DNA from 4 places in the Guyparkeria halophila genome. Region 2 is predicted to be linked to each of the others. Evidence: predicted binding sites of a transcription regulator. Region 2 holds the regulator's gene; each other region holds the start of a gene.
The links. The regulator sigma-54, encoded in region 2, starts transcription at its own class of promoters, with help from an activator protein. The targets are predictions, from matches to a motif close to TGGCANGNTNCNTGCTT.

Region 1 (5,144 bases), 1.2 Mb from region 2:
TCGACCGGGCGGTGGAAATCGTCGACCGGGCGCTCGATTCCTTCGGCGCGCCCATCTACGTGCGCCACGAGATCGTCCATAACCGCTACATCGTCGACAACCTGCGCGACAAGGGGGCGATCTTCATCGAGGACCTGGCCGACGTGCCCGACGGCGCTACCCTGATCTTCTCCGCCCACGGCGTCTCGAAGGCCATCCAGGATACCGCCGCCGAGCGCGGCCTGACCGTGTTCGATGCGACCTGCCCGCTGGTGACCAAGGTCCACATGGAGGTCGCCCGCCACGCCCGGGCGGGGCGCGACGTGGTGCTGATCGGTCACGAGGGGCATCCCGAGGTCGAGGGCACCATGGGGCACTTCGATCCGGCATTCGGTGGGCAGATCCACCTGGTCGAGAAGATCGCGGATGTGGAGCATTTGCAGGTCGACAACCCCAAGGGGTTGGCCTGGGCGACCCAGACCACGCTATCGGTCGACGAGACCCGTGCGATCATCGGCGCACTGCAGGCGCGCTTTTCCCAGATCGAGGGGCCGCGCAAGGACGACATCTGCTACGCCACGCAGAACCGTCAGGACGCCGTGCGCGAGCTGGCCGAAAGCTGCGACATGGTGCTGGTGGTGGGCTCGAAGACCAGCTCGAACTCCAATCGCCTGCGTGAGCTGGCCGAGCAGTCCGGCACGCCCGCGCACCTGATCGACGCGGCGGCCGACATCGACCCGGCCTGGTTCGACGATTGCAGCCGGGTGGGCGTGACCGCCGGGGCATCGGCCCCCGAGATCCTTGTCCAGCAGGTGCTCGAGCGCCTCAAGCTCGAGTGCAAGGCCACGCTTGAAGAGCGCGAGCCCGCGGTGGTCGAGAACATGGTCTTCCCCATTCCCGTCGAGCTGCGCAAGTAGGCCCAGGGAACTCGGCGCCACGTGTTGAGATCGGCCTGTCGTCCCGCGGCAGGCCGTTTTGCGTTACACGCGCCTCGCTCAGGCCTCAGCCTGCAGGCGGCGACGCACCAGCCGGTGCGACACCAGTCCCCCGAAGGGGATCAGCGCCGCGATCGCGACCACCGCCCCGTGGTGGAGCGGCAGCAGACGGCGCGTGAGCGTGATGGCCAGCACGGCCATCGTCCACAGGAAAAGCACCCCGTGCACCGGCCCCACGGCGCTGACGGCCTCCGGCATGTCGGCTAGGGAAGGTCTGCACGAATCCGATGCCACTCTGGCTTGGCGAGTCGTTCGTGATCAAGGCGCGATGTCGCCGGCGTGCGGGTGGCCCCGTCAAGACATCGCAACGCGGAACACGGGCGACTCGCCAAGCCCCGCCGGGCGCGCCTTGAGCCGGGCATCTGCTGCGTTGTCGTCCTTGGAAAGAGAATGACTCTTCCGCGGCGGACGAACGCCTTGCGCCTGCCCGGCTCAAGGCACGCAGAGCGGTATCGGATTCGTGCAGACCTTCCCTGGATACTTCAGCGGCATGGCGATCACGACCAGGGCGATCAACGAGCCGCCCTCGAGCAGCGTCATCCAGCCGAGGTGGCGGAGCGCGGGGTTGGTCTGGTTGGTCATGCGGGGTTTCTTGTTGATTTGAAGGCGGCCCAGGTTATCTCAAAACGGGCCGGCTAGCCTCGTGACGGTCGGCCGACCATCGCCTGCAGGCGGCCGAGATCCTCGACGAAGGTGTCGCCGCTCGCGTTCCCCTCGAAGGTCGCCTTCAACACGGCACGGGCCCAGGCGGGCAGATCCTCGGCGGCCCGGTAAAACACCCAGGTGCCATCGCGCCGCACGTCAGTGATCCCGGCATCGCGCAGGTGGGCCAGATGCCTGGAGATCTTCGGCTGGCTCAATGCCAGTGCCTCGGTCAGCTCACAGACACACAACTCACCTTCTCGCAGCAGCAGCATCAGGCAGCGCAGGCGGGTGGTGTCGCCAAGGGCGCGAAAAAGGGCCTCGGGTGGCATGGCAGTCTCTCTGTTCTCAAATGTCATCGAAAGCGATAATGATTAATTTTGCTCATTGTAACGCCGGCTCAGTGTTGCGTTGCATTCAGGTCGGCAGGGCGTCGGTGATTGCCTACAATGAAGAGGGCAAAACCGCACAGGAGTTCCGTAATGAAGTGGGATCACATCGCAGGCAACTGGCGCTCGTTCATCGGGCATGCCGAGGAATACTGGGGCAAGATCACGGGCGATGAGTTCGCGGTGCTCGAGGGCAAGAAGGACGAACTGATCGGCAAGATCCAGGCCCGCTACGGCGTCAGCGAGCAACAGGCGCGCGATCAGGTCCAGGAGTTTCAGAAGCGGATGAAGGAGGAGTTGGGCCCCGGCGGTCTGCCCAAGAAGTAACGCGCGGGCCTTGGCTGGCCTGTTTGATCGCCACGCATAAAAAACGCCCCGCAGTGCGGGGCGTTTGTGTTTCTGGGGCCGGGCAGCCGCCCGGCCGGCTACCGGCGCTTACACGCTGTAGTACATGTCGAACTCGACCGGGTGCGTGGTCATCCGCAGCAGCTGGACTTCCTCGCCCTTGAGCTCGATGTAGGCGTCGATCAGGTCGTCGGAAAAGACGTCGCCACGGGTCAGGAACTCGCGGTCCTCGTCGAGTGCCTTGAGCGCCTCGTCCAGGGAGAAGGCCACCTCGGGGATGTTCTTCTCTTCTTCCGGCGGCAGGTCGTAGAGGTTCTTGCTTGCCGCTTCACCCGGGTGGATCTTGTTCTGGATGCCGTCGATGCCGGCCATCAGCATCGCCGCGAACGCGAGGTACGGGTTGGCGGTGGAATCCGGGAAGCGCAGCTCGACGCGACGCGCCTTCGGGTTGGAGACGAACGGGATCCGGATGGACGCCGAGCGGTTGCGGCTGGAGTAGGCCAGCTTGACCGGTGCCTCGAAGCCCGGGACCAGGCGCTTGTAGCTGTTGGTCGACGGGTTGCAGAAGGCGTTCAGGGCGCGGGCGTGCTTGATGATGCCGCCGATGTAGTAGAGCGCCATCTCGGAGAGGCCCGCGTAGCCGTCACCGGAGAACAGGTTCTTGCCGTCCCGGGTCATCGACTGGTGGACGTGCATGCCGGAACCGTTGTCACCGACGATCGGCTTGGGCATGAAGGTGGCGGTCTTGCCGTAGGCGTGCGCGACGTTGTGGATCACGTACTTGAGGTCCTGGACCTCATCGGCCTTCTTCACCAGCGTGTTGAACGCGACACCGATCTCGCACTGGCCGGCGGTGGCGACTTCGTGGTGATGGACTTCGACGTTCTGGCCCATTTCCTCGAGCACCAGGCACATCGCCTGACGGATGTCGTGCAGGGAGTCGACCGGCGGGACCGGGAAGTAGCCGCCCTTGACGCCCGGACGGTGACCCATGTTGCCGTCCTCGTAGACGCGCTCGGCGTTCCAGGCGGCTTCCTTAGAGTCGATCTTGACGAACGAGCCGGACATGTCCGAGCCCCAGCGCACGTCGTCGAGGATGAAGAATTCGTTTTCCGGGCCGAACAGCGCGGCGTCGGCCAGGCCGGAGGACTGGATGTAGGCCTCGGCGCGACGAGCGACCGAACGCGGGTCACGGTTGTAGCCCTGCATGGTGTCCGGCTCGATGATGTCGCAAACGACGATCAGGGTCGGTTCTTCGGAGAACGGATCGATGTTGGCGGATTCCGGGTCCGGCATCAGGATCATGTCCGAGGCGTTGATGCCCTTCCAGCCGGCGATCGACGAGCCGTCGAACATCACGCCGTCCTCGAAGGTTTCCTCGTCGATGTGGCCGGCCGGGTAGGTGACGTGCTGCTGCTTGCCCAGCGTGTCGGTGAAGCGGAAGTCGACGAACTTGACGCCGTTTTCTTCCATCATGGTCATGACTTTATTGGTCGCGTTGGACATGTAATCCTCCGGTGAACGATGTATCTCGAATGCGGCGGGCGTGAGATCGCGCGGCATGCTGCCGACATGATCCGCTGATGCCCGACTTGGTGCAAGAAAAGCAGAAACCGTGCCTGTTTGTTGCTAACCAGTTGCTGCTTGGGCGGGCGGCCAAGATGGGCGATTGTCGGATGACCCGAGTGTGCCTAAGTGACTGTAATCACGCGGGGCATGTCGGAGCCGGCGGGTAAGGTGGCCGCCTTCATATCGGGGATCGTCACGGCTGCCGCGCTGGCTGCGCGACTCCATACGCACCAAAATGATGCGCATGGCTTCCCTTTAGCACCATATTGGGTCAACAGCGCGGCGATTGGGCGGCCGGCAGGCTGTCGAGCACCGGGATGGGGTGATGCGCTGCCAACGGGTAGTAGGGGCAATCCACCGCCAGACAGGCCATGCCGTGCCGGCATTCCTGGGCACAGGCGAGCAGCGCCAGTTGTCGGCACAGTGCGGCCTGGCCCGCCGGCCGGCGGTCGAACAGATCGGCGATCGACAGCTTGCCTTCGGCGATGAAGCGGTCGAGATCGGCGTAGCGAAATCGGGCGATCTCCCGGTCCCCTTCGGGCGAGGTGACCACGATCTGGTCGACCTCTTCCCCACAGTGGTGCAACAGCTGCATGGCGACCTCCCGGCTGGCTTGCGTGGACCGGGCGCGCTCCGTTAACGGCGGGCGCCCGCAATGGCTACGGAATGATAACGATTCCGGTTTGCGACAACAAGCGCGAGGCGGGTGATTGCGTCAGTACATGCCCCGAGGAAACCCCGTACGAATGCCCCGCGCCGCCGATGGGCGCCTGGTAACCCGTTCCGGGGCGCGAAATGCGATCGCGGGTTTGCCCGCAGGCTGCAAAATCGCCCCTCGGCGGGCCCGAGTGACACAGATGGGCCCGACCTGAGGCGCGGCGCCTCGATCGCGAACAGACGCCCGGGCCAGAGGCGCTATCGAATCGCACAGACGTTGCTTGCGACGTTGGCCGAGATGCCGTTACCAGGGAATGGTCGTGCCATCGATGTCGATGAACCGCCCGCGGTCGGCCTCGGTCAGGTCGGCCATGTTGCGACGCAGTCCCTCGGCACTCTGGGCGGTGGTGATTTCGGCGTTGGGGCCGCCCATGTCGGTCAGCACCCAGCCCGGGTGCAGGGCCACCACGTTGATGCCGCGGGCCTCGAGGTCGATCGAGGCGCTCTTGATCACCGCGTTGACCGCCGCCTTGCTCGAGCGGTAGATGTAGCCGCCGCCCGAGCCGTT
Region 2 (5,144 bases):
GACTCCAAGGGCCAATCCCTGTCCGGGGGCGAGCGTCGTCGCGTGGAGATCGCCCGGGCGCTCGCCGCCAACCCCCGCGCCATGCTGCTCGACGAACCGTTCGCCGGCATCGACCCCATCTCGGTGATCGATATCCAGCGCATCATCGAGCACCTGCGGGATCGCGGGATCGGTGTCCTGATCACCGACCACAACGTGCGCGAAACCCTCGGCGTGTGCAAACGGGCCTACATCGTCTCCGACGGCACGATCCTGGCGCACGGCACGGCCGAGCAATTGCTGGCGAACCAATCGGTGCGCGACGTCTACCTCGGCCACGATTTCACCCTGTAATCACCCCGAGACGAACCGGGACGAAGCGATTTCGTGGGCGGCACTCCGGGCGAAATCGCTGGCACAGTGCGCCTCCGATCGGCTAAACTCGATCTTATGCAAATTGCGTGCGCACACCCCTCTCATTGCCTGTTGCCGGGCTCGGCAATCCCCATGGCAGCCATTCCCCTCGCTCGCCACCAGCTCGGCGTTTTTGCAACCGCGGGAGGCCCGACATGGCCGGCATGAAGGCAGGACTCGAGCTTCGCCTGGGCCAGTCGCTGGCGATGACGCCGCAGCTGCAGCAGTCGATTCGGTTGCTGCAGCTCTCCACCCTGGAACTGAGCCTCGAGATCCAGCAGGCACTCGACAGCAACCCGCTGCTCGAGGTCGCCGAGGAGGAGCACCCGGAAGAAGACACCGCCGAGCCGGACACCGCCGAGGAGCAGGACCCTGGCGCGCAGGCGGGCGAGGAACTGCTCGAGGACCGCAAGGACAAGTCGGCGGACGACGACCTGGTCGTGGACTCATCCTGGGAGGACTACTACGAGTCAGACGGCAGCACCTCCCTGAGTGCCAACACGCCCGGCGATGACTACGACCCCTTCGCGACCCAGTCGACCGGGGAGGACAATCTGCGCGATCACCTCCTGAGCCAGATCCATCTGGCCACGCTGTCGGAGACTGATCGCCGCATCGCCACGGCACTGATCGAATCGATCGAACCGTCCGGCTATCTCGAGGAATCACTCGAGGAGCTCGTCGCCCTGCTCGATAAGGAACTGCCGGGCATCGATGTCGAGGAAGTCGAGGCCACGCTTCACTACATCCAGCGTCTCGACCCGGTAGGCGTCGGTGCCCGCTCGCTGGCCGAGTGCCTGGTCATCCAGATCGACCAGCGCCACGGCGACGACCCGGCCGCCGCCGATGCCCGCGCCGTGCTGGAGGGCGACTGGCTCGAGGCAATCGCACGACGTGAACTGCCGCAGGTCACCAAGGGCCTGGGCATCAGCCGCGAACGCCTCGAGGCGGCGCTGAGACTGATCCAGATGCTCGATCCCCGCCCGGGGCTGGCCATCGGCGACACGGCAGCCGACTACATCAAGCCGGACGTGGTCGTGACCCATCGCGAGGATGGCTGGCATGTCGACCTCAACCCGGAAATCGCGCCCCGACTGCGAGTAAACCAGACCTACGCCGGACTGATCGACCGCTCCAGCCGGGGCAAGGATGCCACCTACATCCGCAACCACCTGCAGGAGGCGCGCTGGTTCATCAAGAGCCTCAGGAGCCGCAACGAATCGCTGCTGAACGTGGCCCGCGAGATCGTGCGTCGGCAGATCGAGTTCTTCGAACAGGGCGAGATCGCCATGAAACCCCTGGTCCTGCGCGAGATCGCCGAGACACTCGAGCTGCACGAGTCCACGGTCAGCCGGGTGACCACCAACAAGTACATGCTCACCCCCCGGGGCGTGTTCGAGTTCAAGTATTTCTTCTCCAGCCACGTCGGCACCAGCGACGGCGGCGAATGCTCCGCCACGGCCATCCGGGCACGCATCAAGAAGCTGGTCGAAGAAGAAAATCCCAAGAAGCCCTTGAGCGACGCCAAGATTGCGACCATGCTTGGAGACGAGGGGATCGACGTCGCGCGACGGACGATCGCCAAATACCGCGAGGCGATGGGGATCGCCTCATCAACCGACCGCAAGCGACTGATATAACGCACTTATAAGGAGCGGCACATGCAGATAGACATCACCGGTCATCACGTCGACGTTACCGAGGCCCTCAAGGCCCACGTCCACGAGAAGTTCACTCGTCTTGAGCGTCACTTCGACAAACTGGTGGATATCCACGTCATTCTGACCGTGGAGCGCAAGGAAGCGCAGAAGGCCGAGGCCAACCTGCACGTCAGCGGTCAGGACATGCACGCCGAGGCGGTCACCGACGATATGTACGCCTCCATCGATGCCATGATCAACAAGCTCGACCGGCAGATCGTCAAGCACAAGGAAAAGCTGACCAGCCACCGCTGAGCCGCCCCCGCCGGCGTGATCGCCGGCGGATGACGAGAGAAGCGCACGAATTGCTCCCGTCACCATGTCGGAATCGGTGTTGCACAGCCGGCGCAACACGCTATGATGCGCGCCGATTCAACCATTCCCGCCCCGACCCGTGAGTGATCCTCGCGGCCAGTCGACCGACAGGGTGCTTAATGAATACTGCCGAGCTGTTTCCGATCCATCACATCCGGATCGACGAGCTGTACCAGAGCCGCAAGCGTGTCCTGGAGGTACTCTCCGGCCTGCTGGCCGACGACGAACTGGGCGGCCAGCAGGCCACCCGCATCTTCGAGGCCCTGGTTGCCCGTGAACGGCTGGGCTGCACGGCCATCGGGCATGGCATTGCCGTGCCTCACGGCCGAGTCGACGACATCCTCACCCCGCGAGGCGCGCTGATACGGCTGCGCGAAGGCGTCGACTTCGGCGCCCCCGACGGCGCCCCGGTCACGCTGGTGATCGGCTTGGTCATCCCCGAGGACTGCCCGGAGCAACACCTGGAAATCCTCGGCCGACTGGCTCGCCACCTCAATGATCCCGACGAGCGGGACACGATCATGGGGGCCCAGAGCGCCGAGCGCGTCCAGGCGCTGATGGTAGAGTGGCTCAAGGACAGCGCGGAGGCGACTGCCGGCTAGGGAAGGTCGTGCAGACCTTCCCTAAACCGGGCTTTCGCCCGACCATCGAGCCTTGATCGGCAAACGGGCAGGCCATGATCCCGAGCTTCACCTACCAACACCTTCCCTCCAATGCCGGCGACGGCGACTGGCAGCAGGCGCTTCCCGACAGCTGGGACACGCCCGTTGGCGACGACCAGCGCCTGGTCGGCCCGGCGAACCCCTGGATACCCACCCGCGTCGCGCTGATCTCCCCGGCGCTGCGCCACTACCTGCAATGCGGTGAAGAGTGCCTGCAGCGGGCCAATGGCCCCGTCGCGACGATCGCTTCACCGCGGGTGATCATTCTCAGTCGGGCACACGCCGACGTGCTCGCCGACTGGCTTGATCGGCACGCCACGGCCCCAAGCGCGTCGGCCGATATCCATATCCTGAGCAGCAGTGAGGATGACGAGACTATCGCTCGTCGGCTGCGGCGGCTGTGTGGCAACACCAACGAGGACTGGCGCCATGGCGTGTTCATGGAAGTCAGCGGGCTCGGGGTGCTGATCCGCGGCTCGGCGGGCATTGGCAAGAGCGAGGTGGCACTCGAACTCCTCAGCCGCGGGCATCGCCTGATCGCCGACGACGCGCCGTGCTTTACCGCACACGGTGAAGAGGTCACCGGCTCGTGTCCCGATCGCCTGTTCGGCCTGCTCGAAGTCCGAGGCATCGGTATCGTCGACATCCGGGAACTCTTTGGCAGCAACGCCCTCAAGACCCGCAAATATCTTCGTCTGATCGTCGACCTCTATTCCTCCGATGCCGGCCGGACGATCGGCGCCGAGGAACGGCTGTTCGGCGACCGCGGCAACGAGCGGGTCGCCGGGCAGACGATCCCCGTCTGGCGCCTGCCGGTGGCACCGGGGCGCAACCTGGCGGTCCTGTTGGAAACCATCGTCCGCCAACGCAATCTGGAACGTCAGCGGGGCGGCCAGCCGGCCAGCCCGCAAATCACGCGGCTGTTCGCCGACGGCGAGATGCCCCCACGACCCGACGAAAGCCCGGAGCCCTGGTCATGACCAGACCGTTACCGCGCTTGATACTCGTCACGGGGCAATCCGGCTCCGGCAAGTCCGTGGCCCTGGCCGCGCTGGAAGACAGCGGGTTCTACTGCATCGACAACCTGCCGCCGGACCTGCTCGACCATCTCGCCGAAAGCTACCTGGAAGGCGGCATCGTCGCCCGGGGGATCGCAATCAGCATCGATGCGCGTGCGCCCGAGCAATCGCTGGCCAACCTGCCCGACCGAATCGACCGACTCAAGGAGCGCCTGCCGCAACTGCAGATCAGCAGCCTGTTCCTGGAGGCCGACCGTCAACGCCTGATCACCCGCTTTTCCGAGACACGTCGACGCCACCCACTCTCCTACCAGATCGACAACCTGGTCGAGGCGATCGCGCGCGAGGGTCAACTGCTGATGCCCATCCGCGCCTACGCCGACCTGGTCATCGACACCAGCCTGACAACCGTCCACCAGCTCCGCGAGGACGTGCGTGCGCGCCTGATCGGTGAAAAGGAGTCCGGTCCACGCATCCTGATCCAGTCGTTCGGCTTCAAGTTCGGCATCCCGCTCGATTCCGACTTCCTGTTCGATGTGCGCTTCCTTCCCAACCCGCATTGGGCGGCAGCGCTGCGTTCGCACAGCGGTCTCGACCAACCGGTCGTGGACTACCTGGAACAGCACCCCGTGACCCACGAGACCCGCGCGCGCATCGCGGACTTTCTTGCTCACATGCTGACCGAGGCAAGCCACAGTGATCGCAGTTATCTGACCTGCTCGGTCGGCTGCACCGGCGGCAAGCACCGCTCGGTCTACATCGTCGAGCAGATCGCCTGCGATCTGCGGCCGACCTTCGCCAACCTGGTGGTGCGGCATCGTGATCTCGGCAACCACTGAACCGGCACGCCGTCCCCTGTCTCGAACCGGTTTTTCGGTATGATGCCCTTTTTGCGAAGGTCTGCACGAAGCCGATGCCACTCTGGCCTGGCGAGTCGTCCGTGCTCAAGGGGCGCAGAGCGGTATCGGATTTGTGCAGACCTTCCTTTGCCGACCGCGACCGAGGAAGCATCCCCGCAATGACCGTCGGAATCCTGCTGATCTGTCACAACGACA
Region 3 (5,144 bases), 1.0 Mb from region 2:
GGCGGCGAGCTGGTCCTCGAGACCCTGGTGGTCGAGGGCGATGCCACCACCATCCTCACCCCGGCGGATCGCTATGCTGGCATGCGCAACGTCTGGTTCCTGCCCAGTCCGGCCGCCGTGATCGGCTGGCTCAAACGGATGGGTTTCGTCGATCCCGAGGTGATCGACGTGACGGTAACCACCGCCGAGGAGCAGCACCGTACCGAATGGTTCGGCGACCGGCAGTCGCTGGTCGACTTCCTCGACCCCGACGACCCCACTCGGACCCGTGAGGGGCTACCCGCGCCCCAGCGCGCCATCATCACCGCTCGCTGTCCCTAGGTTCTTGGCTAGGCCCCACCGCCGAACAGCCGATCGAGATTGCGGTAGCCGATCGCCTCGGCCAGTGCGGCCGAATCGATCGCCTCGCGAGCCTCGTAGTCGGCAATACTGCGGGCGAGCTTGAGGATCCGCTCGCGCGCCCGCCCCGAGAGATTCAACTGCTCGATCGCCCGGTTGAGCATGTGGCGTTCGGGGGGTGCCAGCACGATGTGCTTGGCCACCCCGCCGGCGTCGAGACGCGCATTGACCCCCCCCCTGTCGTTCCCGCATGCGCTGGCGTGCCGCGATGACCCGCTCACGCACGGTCTGACTGTCCTCGCCGTCCGGCTGTGCCTGATCGAGATCGGTGGCCGGCACGCGCGGGACTTCCAGGTGAATGTCGATCCGGTCGAGCAGGGGCCCCGAGACCTTGGCCCGGTACCGCTGGGCGGCCCGCGAGTGGATTTCGCTGCCCTGCGGCGACGGGTTCATCGCGGCGACCAGCTGAAAGTCGGCCGGGAAGCGGGCGTGACGCGCGGCTCGCGAGATCATTACCGAACCGGCCTCGAGTGGCTCGCGCAGGGCCTCGAGCACGCGGCGGTCGAACTCCGGCAATTCGTCGAGAAACAAGGTGCCGTGGTGGGCGAGCGAGATCTCGCCCGGCGCCGGGTGCGAACCGCCACCGATCAGCGCGACGGCCGACGCGGAATGGTGCGGGGCGCGAAACGGACGTTGTCCGAAAAGCGCCGGGTCGAAGCCGCCGGGCGTCACGGTGGAGACCTCGGCGGCGGCCAGGGCCTCTTCCTCGGTCATCGGCGGCAGGATGCCGGCGAGCCGTTGGGCGAGCATACTCTTGCCGGCACCCGGTGGACCGATCAGCAACAGGTTGTGGCCGCCCGCGGCGGCGATGGCGAGTGCGCGCTTGGCGCGCGGCTGGCCGCGCACATCGGCCAGATCGCCATTGATGGCCGGATCGACCGGTGGAGGTGGGCGGTGTTCCAGGCGCACAGGGTCGGCCTCGCCGGCCAGGTAGGCCACAAGATCGCGCAGGTGATGCAGTCCTCGCCCGGTAACCCCCGGGATCAGTTCCGCCTCCGCCTGGCCGTCGGCCGGCAGGAGCAACTCCCGTCCGGCATCCCGTGCCGCCCGTGCCGCCGACAGGTTGCCGCGCACCGAGCGCAGACTGCCATCCAGGGAGAGCTCGCCCAGGCATTCGATCTGCGCCAATCGTTCGCGGGCGGGTGCCGGCAGCTGGCCGGTGGCGGCGAGGATGGCGAGGGCGATGGCGAGATCGAAGCGCGCGCTTTCCTTGGGCAGGTCCGCCGGGGCGAGATTGACGGTCAACCGACGCGGCGGGAACTCGAAGCCCGAGGAGAGGATCGCCGCGCGCACCCGGTCCCGGGATTCGCGCACCGCGGTCTCCGGCAGCCCGACCAGGGTGAACGCCGGCAGCCCCGGGGCGACATGGGCCTCGACGGTGACCGCGGGGGCGTGAATGCCGAGCAGGGCTCGGCTGTGGATCTTGGCGATGGGCATGTCCGTATGCCTCGTGTCGTGGATAGGTCGGCCGGCGGGCCGCCTTGCAAAATACCGGTGCCGGCGAAGGGGATTGTCGATCCCAGGCCGTTGGTGGCCGGGCATCCATGCCCCCACCAACGGCCTGTTGAACGAGTCGGCGAGCAAATCGGCTCGCCGGTCAGGATTCAGCTGGCCATGTCGCCTTCTTCATTGTCCGACGGGCCGCCGTGGTGTTTTTCCAACTCGGCGACGCGCTGCTCCAGTGCCTCGAGCTTGGCGCGGGTGCGGGCGAGCACCTGGGTCTGGACGTCGAATTCCTCGCGTGTCACCAGGTCCATGCGCGAAAACCCGTTGCTGACGGCCTGGCGCACGGCTTTTTCGAACTCCTGCTTGCCCTCGCGCAGGCTCTCGGGCATCGACTGCTCGATGCGCTGAGAGATCTCTTCGATCGTGTGGGTGATGGACATCTCGGTACCTCGGTGTGGTTCGTCGTCGACGGCATCCCGATTGTTGGGGATACCCCTGACAGATGCAAGATGCGGCGCGCGCCAGTGTGGCCCGATGCCAGGCATGACCGACGCACCACAATGTGGCAGAGGCAAAAAACGGCATCCCCAATTTGGGGAGACCGTCGGGTGCGTTGTCCGGGCGTTCGAGCAAGGGCGTTGCCTAACTGCATGTAAATAAACAAAAAACAGACTTGGCACGGGCGGTGCAATGTCCCGGGTGAACCCGAACGTTCACCTGATGGAGCACAGACATGAAAAAGACCCTTATCGCAACCAGCCTTTCCACCGCCATGGCCTCCGCCCTCAGCCTGTCGGCCCTCACCCTGCCTTCCGTGGCCGCGGCCGAGGTGTCCGCCAATGCCGGCGTGGTTTCCAACTACTTCTTCCGTGGTGTCACCCAGACCGACGACGGTGCGGCCGTTCAAGGCGGTCTCGATTATGGGCACGAGTCCGGTTTTTACGCCGGTACCTGGGCGTCTACCGTCGACTTCGGTGACGGCACCAGCTACGAGCTCGACCTCTACGCCGGCTACGGTGGCAGCATCGGCGATCTCGGTTACGACGTCGGCTATATCTACTACGCCTACCCGGACGGCGATGATCTTGACTTCGGCGAGATCTACGGCTCCCTGACCTACAGCTACTTCACCGCGGGCATGGCCTACACGGTCAATTCCCAGGCGACGGGCGAGAGCGTCTTCGACACGGGTGACATGTACTACTACGCCGGTGTCGACGTGCCGTTCGGCGAGTCCGGCTACAGCGGTAGCCTCTACTACGGTTACTACAGCTTCGATGCCGATAGCTCGACCTACGATGTGGACTACGGTCACTGGAGTGCGGGCCTCTCCAAGGATGCCGGGGAATTCGGTTCCTTTGGCCTGAACTTCGAACTCGCTGACATCGACGAGGGCAATCCGGTCTTCGGCGACGACAATTCCGACGACCTGAAGCTCTGGATCAGCTGGTCGAAGTCGTTCTGATCGCCCCCGACCCAAACGGACTCATGGGTCGGCCTGAGGCCGGCCCGCTTCCGAGGAGAGAGACATGAAACTGATTACGGCAATCATCAAGCCCTTCAAGCTTGACGACGTTCGCGAGGCACTCGGCGGCGTCGGCGTGAAAGGGATCACCATGACCGAGGTCAAGGGCTTCGGTCGCCAGAAAGGCCACACCGAGCTCTACCGGGGCGCGGAGTACGTGGTCGACTTCCTGCCCAAGGTAAAGCTGGAGATGGTCGTTGACGACGGCCTGGCCGACCAGGTGATCGAGGTGATCACCAATGCGGCAAGTACCGGCAAGATCGGCGACGGCAAGATCTTCGTCTCGCCGATCGAGGAAGCCATTCGCATCCGCACCGGCGAGACCGGCGCGGACGCCCTTTAAGCGGAGGATTTCACCGTGGAAACTCAAGTCATCGAACTGGGCTATGCCCTCGATACGTTCTACTTCCTGATCGCCGGTGCCTTCGTCATGTGGATGGCGGCAGGCTTCACCATGCTCGAGGCCGGGTTGGTGCGCTCCAAGAGCACCGTCGAGATCCTGACAAAGAACATCGCGCTGTTCTCGATCGCCTGCATCATGTACATGGCCGTTGGCTACAACATCATGTACAGCGACGGCGTCTCCAGCATCATCCCGGGCCTGTCGTTCTTCCTGGGCGCAGACAACACGGCAGCCGAAGTCGCGGCGAGTGGTGGTGACATCTACTACTCCAACATGGCCGACTTCTTCTTCCAGGTCGTGTTCGTGGCCACTGCCATGTCGATCGTCTCCGGCGTGGTCGCCGAACGGATGAAGCTGTGGTCGTTCCTCGCCTTCACCGTGGTCCTCACCGGCCTGATCTACCCGATCCAGGGCTACTGGAGCTGGGGTGGCGGCATCCTGAGCGATCTGGGCTACTCCGACTACGCCGGTTCGGGCATCGTCCACTTCGCCGGTGCGGTCGCCGCATTGGCTGGTGTCCTGCTGCTCGGCCCGCGTAAGGGCAAGTTCGGTCCGAACGGCCAGGTCAATGCCCTGCCGGGTGCCAACCTGCCGCTGGCGACACTGGGTACGTTCATCCTGTGGTTGGGCTGGTTCGGCTTCAACGGCGGCTCGGAACTCAAGGTCTCCGATGTCGACTCGGCCAACGCCGTCGCCCAGGTGTTCACCAATACCAACCTGGCGGCTGCCGGTGGCGTGGTCGCGGCGATGATCGTCTCCAAGCTCACCTTCGGCAAGGTCGACCTGACCATGGTGCTCAACGGCGCACTGGCTGGCCTGGTCGCCATCACCGCGGATCCGTCCTCCCCGTCGGCTCTCCTGGCGGTCATCATCGGCGCCATCGGTGGCGTGATCGTGGTGTTCTCGATCCTCGGTTTCGAGAAGATCAAGATCGACGACCCGGTCGGTGCCCTGTCGGTACACGGCGTGGCCGGTATCTGGGGCGTGCTGGCGGTACTGCTGTCCAACGACAGCGCGACCCTCGGCGGTCAGCTGGCCGGTCTGGCCCTGATCGGTGGCTTCGTCTTCGTCGCCAGCCTGATCATCTGGCTGATCCTCAAGGCCGTGATGGGCCTGCGCATCAGCGAGGAGGACGAGCAGGAAGGCGTCGACTCGGTCGAGTGCGGTATGGAGGCCTACCCCGAGTTCACCAACAAGTAAAGACACATCATCGAGTTGGCGACACAGGGACGTGTCAGGAAAAAGGCGAGGCCCGGGCAACTGCCCGGGCCTTTTTTGCGTTCATTGACTCCTGTGGCGGGTGGCGCTCAGTCGTCGTCCGTTGCCCCGAGCCGTTCGATGCCCTGGGCACCGAGAAAGGCCTCGAAGGCC
Region 4 (5,144 bases), 500 kb from region 2:
TGGCGATCACTTCCTCGTCGGCACCGACGTAGTTCGGCCGTGACAGGATCTCCACCGCCTCGGGCCGGTTGGCGTTGTTGTCCTCGTCCAGCCACTTGGCTGCACGGATCAGGGCCTTGACCAGATGGACGGTGGTGTTGGGGTACTTCTCGGCGAACTCGCGGGTGATGCCGAAGACCTTCTCGGGGTTGTTCTTCCAGATCTCGTAGTCGGTGATCACCGGCACGCCGATGTCCTTGAACACGGCCTGCTGGTTCCAGGGCTCGCCGACGCAGTAGCCGCTGATGGTGCCGGCCTCCAGGGTCGCCGGCATCTGCGGGGGCGGGGTGACCGAAAGCTGCGCATCGGCATCGATGAGCCCGGAGGTGTCGCCGTTGCTCGGGTCGTAGTAGCCCGGATGAATGCCGCCGGCGGCCAGCCAGTAGCGCAGCTCGTAGTTGTGGGTCGAGACGGGAAAGACCATGCCCATCTTGAAGGGGTCGCCGGCGGCATTGCGCTCGTCGACCACGGGCTTGAGGTAGTCGGCCTTGATCGGATGGGCCGGCTTGCCGTCGTCACGTTTGGGCAGGTTGGGGAGCATTTCCTCCCAGACGTCGTTGGCGAGCGTGATGCCGTTGCCGTTGAGGTCCATGGAGAACGGCGTGATGATTTCGGCCTCGGTGCCGTAGCCGATGGTGGCTGCCAACGGCTGGCCTGCCAGCATGTGTGCGCCGTCGAGCTGGCCGGTGATCACGCCGTCGAGCAGTACCTTCCAGTTGGCCTGGGCCTCGAGCGTCACGTACAGGCCCTCGTCCTCGAAGAAGCCCTTCTCGTAGGCGATGGCGAGCGGCGCCATGTCGGTCAGCTTGATGAAACCGAAGGTCAGGGCCTCCTTTTCCGGATAGCCGACCTCGGCCTGTGCCGGCAGGGCGGTCAGGGCGCTGCCGGCAAAGGCCGCGGCGGCCAGGCTCATCGCGGTGCGCTTGAGAAAGTGGCGTCGTGACGGATGGGTCGTGGTCATTAGATCTCTCCTGTGGGCGATCCGTTGGGCATAAAAAAAGCGCTCACGTACCGGGGGTGTTACCCGGATGCGTGAGCGCCGTTGCTCGATCTGATTGGTTGCTCTCACCGCCGTTGGCGGAGCGTGCCCCATTCAATGCATGGGCTGTGCCAGACTTTTTAATGACAGTAAAACAAAGGGTTGCGTATTTCTTCCTCGGCGGGGTGGTCGCTTGTTGCCCCATGAGGCGTCATGTCGCTCGCCATCGTGGTGCAGTGAGCACCGCTGTCAGCCGGACGGATCGAAGGTTCGTCCGTCGAGAAAGCGGTCCGCGCCCAGGGTCTGTCCGCTGTCGTCCTGCCAGTTGGCCGGGTGGTCGCCCTCGCGCTTGCTGCGTTCGGCGGGCAGGGGCTCACCCAGTTCCTGCATCAGCTCGCGGTAGGGGCGGTCGTCGAACACCTCGGCGGCCAGCCGGGCGGTGTCCGGGCTCTGCTCACCGGCGAGATCGCCGTCCAGGCGCAGTTGCTCGAGCATCCACATTGCCTGCGACCACCAGGGGTAGTTGGCCGCGTAGCGATGGAAGACGTTGAAATCGGGCAGTTCGACGATCGGCTCGTCCCGGCCCATACGCAGTTGCCCGGCGAGCGACGGGGTGATGGCGTCCTCGGGGGCGTCGATCACGTGTGCCTCGGCGATCATCCGGGCCGCATCGAGCCGGTTCGCCGGCTCGTCCAGCCAGGCACAGGCCTCGTAGAGGGCGGCCATCAACGCCTTGAGCGTCTGCGGGTGGGCCTCGGCCCAGGCACGGGTCACGCCGAGGACCTTCTCGGGGCTGTTGTTCCAGATCTCGTAGCCGGTGATCGCGATGTGTCCCGCCCCCTGCTGGACGGCAAGGGTGTTCCACGGTTCGCCGACACAGAAGCCGTCGACATGGCCCTGGTCGAGGTTGGCGACCATCTGCGGTGGCGGGATCACCACGATGCGCACGTCGCGATCGGGCTCGATACCGTGATGCTTGAGCCACAGCCGCAGCTGCAGCGTGTGCATGGAATAGGGGAACACCGTGGCGAAGGTGCGTTTGGCCAGTCCTTCAGCCCGTTCGCGGCTCACCAGCTGCTTGAGCGCGCGGCCCAGGGCCTCGGGATCACTGTCGCCTGCCTGTTCCAGCAGCTCGCGATGCAGGCTGGCCGACAGGGTGATGGCGTTGCCGTTGAGGTTGAGGACGAACGGGGCCAGCATCGCCTTGGTCACCGAGCCCAGTCCGGCCGTGCAGGCCAGCGGCATGGGGGCGAGCATCTGCGCGCCGTCGAGCTCGCCGATGATCACCCGGTCGCGGATGTTGGCCCAGGACACCTCGCGCTTAAGCTCCACGTTGATCCCCCACTTCTGGAACAGGCCCTGCTCGCGGGCAACGATCAGCGGGGCACAGTCGGTCAGGGGGATGAAGCCGAGCGCCAGGCGGGGCTTCTCGGGCTGGTAGGTCGTCTTGTGGGTCGGGTGCATGCCGTGCCTCTCAGATGCCGTCGTCGCCGACGAGATCGAATACCGCGATCACGTTGCGCGCCGTCTCGACCAGTCGCTGATTGCGGTCCATCGCCATCTTGCGCATGGCGTGGTAGGCCTGGGTTTCGTCGAAGTCGCGATGCTTCATCAAAAGGCCCTTGGCCTTCTCGATCAGCTTGCGGTCCTCGAGCTGGGTGCGGGTCTCGTCGAGCTCGTTACGCAGGGCCTGAAATTCGCGGAATCGGGCGACGGCGACATCGACGATCGGTCGGACCCGTTCGGCGCGCATGCCGTCGGAGACGTAGGCGCTTACCCCGGCCTTGATCGCCCGGGCAATGCTCTCCTCGCTGTCCTCTTCGGAGAACAGGACGATGGGGCGGGGGTTGTCGCGCGAGACCACGGACATGTTTTCCAACGCGTCGCGGTCGGGTGATTCGATGTCGATGATCACCACGTCCGGCTGGTGGACCTCGACCTCCTGCACAAGCCGCTCGACGCTGGCCAGTCGGGCCACCACCTCGTGCCCGGCATCCTGCAGGGACTGTTCGACGATCGCGGCGCGACCGCGATCCTGATCGATGAGCATCACGCGCATGGCTCGGTGGGCATTTGTTGTCGTTCCTCGGGATGATGTCGCCGCGTCACGGCATGCCGGTGTGGCATCGCGCGGCGACGGCGCTTGCCGCCCTTTGAGCAACTCCCATGCCAGCCGACGGGGCGACGCGGTGGCGCGCTTGCCCGCCGCCGGTGCATTGATGGGCAGCAGCCTGCCGGTGCAGTCTGCCGAGCCGGCGCACCGGCGCGGTGCAACCAGCGTGCTGTCTAGCGGCGCGACGCGATATAGCGGCGCCAGGCGCCCAGTTCGATGATCTCGGTCGCGCCCTCGGGGGCAATCGGCTCGGCGATGAAGCCCGGCACCTCGCGGCCGTCGGCGAGCGTGAGCTTGCCGATGCCGAGCGGGGTGGGAATACCGGCGACGAACGAACCGAACAGGCTTGCGGGCACGTTCCAGACCTCCACGTCGATGGCCTTGCCGCCATCGGTGACGCGCACCAGCCCGGGGCGTTCGGGCGGGCCACCCGCCAGGGCGTAGAAGCGGTACTCGGGAGCGGTGTGGGTGGTTTCGGCCAGCCGGGCGCGACGCTCGGTCAGCTGCCTTTGCGTGTCGAGGCCGGTATCACAGGCCCGTGTGGCGTCGGCCCCGGGTTAGATCGGCTGGTTCACCCGCCACGGCGAAGGAGCGGTTGTTGGCGTCGAGTCGATCGACACCGGCGAGCGGAAACCGGACCGTTTTGTTCGTTCGCCGTTATGGTCCGTGGACCGGGACAACGAGTCATGGCGATGTCGGCCGGCTAGCGCCGATCGAGTTGGCCGGCGTGGCTACGCCGGTTCTCAGATAGCGGCGCGCCAGGGTGGGAATGAGCCTATGTCGGGCGACCCCCGACGGACTGTTACAGCATCCACTCGATCGGCATCAGCGAGAAGAACCACGTCACCGCGCGCTTGAGCGGACCGGCGCCCGGTTCGTTGGGGTGGGTGGTGACGCCGTCGTCGGTCTGTTCCAGCCAGCGAATCTCGCCATGCTCCAGTTTTAGCCGGTAGGCACTCGTAGGTACGTGCATCTCGAAGGTATGGCTGATCGCCCGGGCCAGGTCCGGACTGTCGATGACGAACCCGAGTTCGGTATTGAGTAGTACCGAACGGGGATCGACGTTATAGGACCCGATGAATACCTGCCGGTCGTCCACCACGACGGCCTTGGCGTGCAGGGTGGTCGCCGGGCTGCCGAAAGGCCCGGCGCCCTCCGGCCGTGGTTCTTCCTCCGCGACCCGCCGCATCTCGAACAGCTCCACCCCGGCCTCGAGCAGCGGGCGCCGGTAGCGGGCGTAGCCGGTGTGTGCCGGGGCCATGTCGGTCGCGTCGAGCGAGTTGGTCAATACGCGCACTCGGACGCCCTGGCGAGCGAGTGAGATCAGGTCGTCGGTGAGCGTCGGGGTGGGGACGAAGAACGAGGAGATGATGTCGAGCGACTGTTCCGGTGAACGCAGTTGCTCGCGCAGCGAGAGGGTAAGGAGCTCGTTGGGATCGTGTTCGCCCAGCCCCTTGGTCGGCGGGTCGATCACCAGCCGTGTGGGTGCCCATTCCAGTCCCAGCTGCCCGTTGAGCAACTGGTCGACGACGTAGTTCTCGCGCACCGCCACCATCAGATCCTCGGCCTGCGGGTCGAGTGCGATGGCATCGGCCTTGAAGTCGAGCGTTTCCCGGGTTTCGGCGGCCGCCTCGTCTTCTGGGGTGGGCAGGATGCGGTCGGCCGGATAGGCCGAGCGGCTTTGCCAGTACCGATCGAAGCCGCGCGAGACCTCGTCGACCACGGGCCCCACGGCGAGGATGTCGAGATCCGAGAACAAGAAGCCGTCGGTCGAACCGAAATAGCTGTCGCCGATATTGCGCCCGCCGCTGATCAGCGCCTGGTTGTCGGCGATGAGGACCTTGTTGTGCATGCGACGGTTGGCCCGATTGAAGTCGGTGAGAAAGCCGATCCAGCGGGCATCGCGTGTCATGAACGGATTGAACAGCCGTACAGCGATGTTGGGGTGGTCGTGCAGGGCGGCCAGTTCGGCATCCAGTTGCCGGGTGCCCTGGTCGTCGAGCAGCAACCGCA

Region 1: the regulator sigma-54 is predicted to act here: its motif matches at 3,955-3,971, upstream of glnA (glutamate--ammonia ligase).
Region 3: the regulator sigma-54 is predicted to act here: its motif matches at 2,520-2,536, upstream of SR882_RS00810 (TorF family putative porin).
Region 4: the regulator sigma-54 is predicted to act here: its motif matches at 1,136-1,152, upstream of SR882_RS05085 (CmpA/NrtA family ABC transporter substrate-binding protein).

What each region holds. Positions count from the first base shown of each region.
Region 1 covers NZ_CP140153.1:319,021-324,164, forward strand. The annotation lists gene ispH (4-hydroxy-3-methylbut-2-enyl diphosphate reductase) at 1-896, shown strand, start outside; gene SR882_RS01465 (DUF3817 domain-containing protein) at 975-1,172, opposite strand; gene SR882_RS01470 (DUF3817 domain-containing protein) at 1,407-1,556, opposite strand; gene SR882_RS01475 (metalloregulator ArsR/SmtB family transcription factor) at 1,610-1,948, opposite strand; gene SR882_RS01480 (CsbD family protein) at 2,099-2,332, shown strand; gene glnA (glutamate--ammonia ligase) at 2,441-3,832, opposite strand; gene SR882_RS01490 (hypothetical protein) at 4,191-4,514, opposite strand; gene SR882_RS01495 (SDR family oxidoreductase) at 4,881-5,144, opposite strand, start outside.
Region 2 covers NZ_CP140153.1:1,606,864-1,612,007, forward strand. The annotation lists gene lptB (LPS export ABC transporter ATP-binding protein) at 1-333, shown strand, start outside; gene SR882_RS07305 (RNA polymerase factor sigma-54) at 558-2,033, shown strand; gene hpf (ribosome hibernation-promoting factor, HPF/YfiA family) at 2,055-2,348, shown strand; gene SR882_RS07315 (PTS sugar transporter subunit IIA) at 2,528-3,010, shown strand; gene SR882_RS07320 (HPr(Ser) kinase/phosphatase) at 3,085-4,050, shown strand; gene rapZ (RNase adapter RapZ) at 4,047-4,928, shown strand; gene SR882_RS07330 (PTS sugar transporter subunit IIA) at 5,108-5,144, shown strand, end outside.
Region 3 covers NZ_CP140153.1:173,376-178,519, reverse strand. The annotation lists gene cmoB (tRNA 5-methoxyuridine(34)/uridine 5-oxyacetic acid(34) synthase CmoB) at 1-321, shown strand, start outside; partial or broken gene SR882_RS00820 (YifB family Mg chelatase-like AAA ATPase) at 330-1,836, opposite strand; gene ubiK (ubiquinone biosynthesis accessory factor UbiK) at 2,004-2,285, opposite strand; gene SR882_RS00810 (TorF family putative porin) at 2,579-3,310, shown strand; gene SR882_RS00805 (P-II family nitrogen regulator) at 3,375-3,713, shown strand; gene SR882_RS00800 (ammonium transporter) at 3,729-4,973, shown strand; gene SR882_RS00795 (YigZ family protein) at 5,081-5,144, opposite strand, start outside.
Region 4 covers NZ_CP140153.1:1,102,144-1,107,287, forward strand. The annotation lists gene SR882_RS05085 (CmpA/NrtA family ABC transporter substrate-binding protein) at 1-1,000, opposite strand, end outside; gene SR882_RS05090 (CmpA/NrtA family ABC transporter substrate-binding protein) at 1,268-2,482, opposite strand; gene SR882_RS05095 (ANTAR domain-containing response regulator) at 2,493-3,068, opposite strand; partial or broken gene SR882_RS05100 (allophanate hydrolase-related protein) at 3,305-3,646, opposite strand; gene SR882_RS05105 (phospholipase D family protein) at 3,934-5,144, opposite strand, start outside.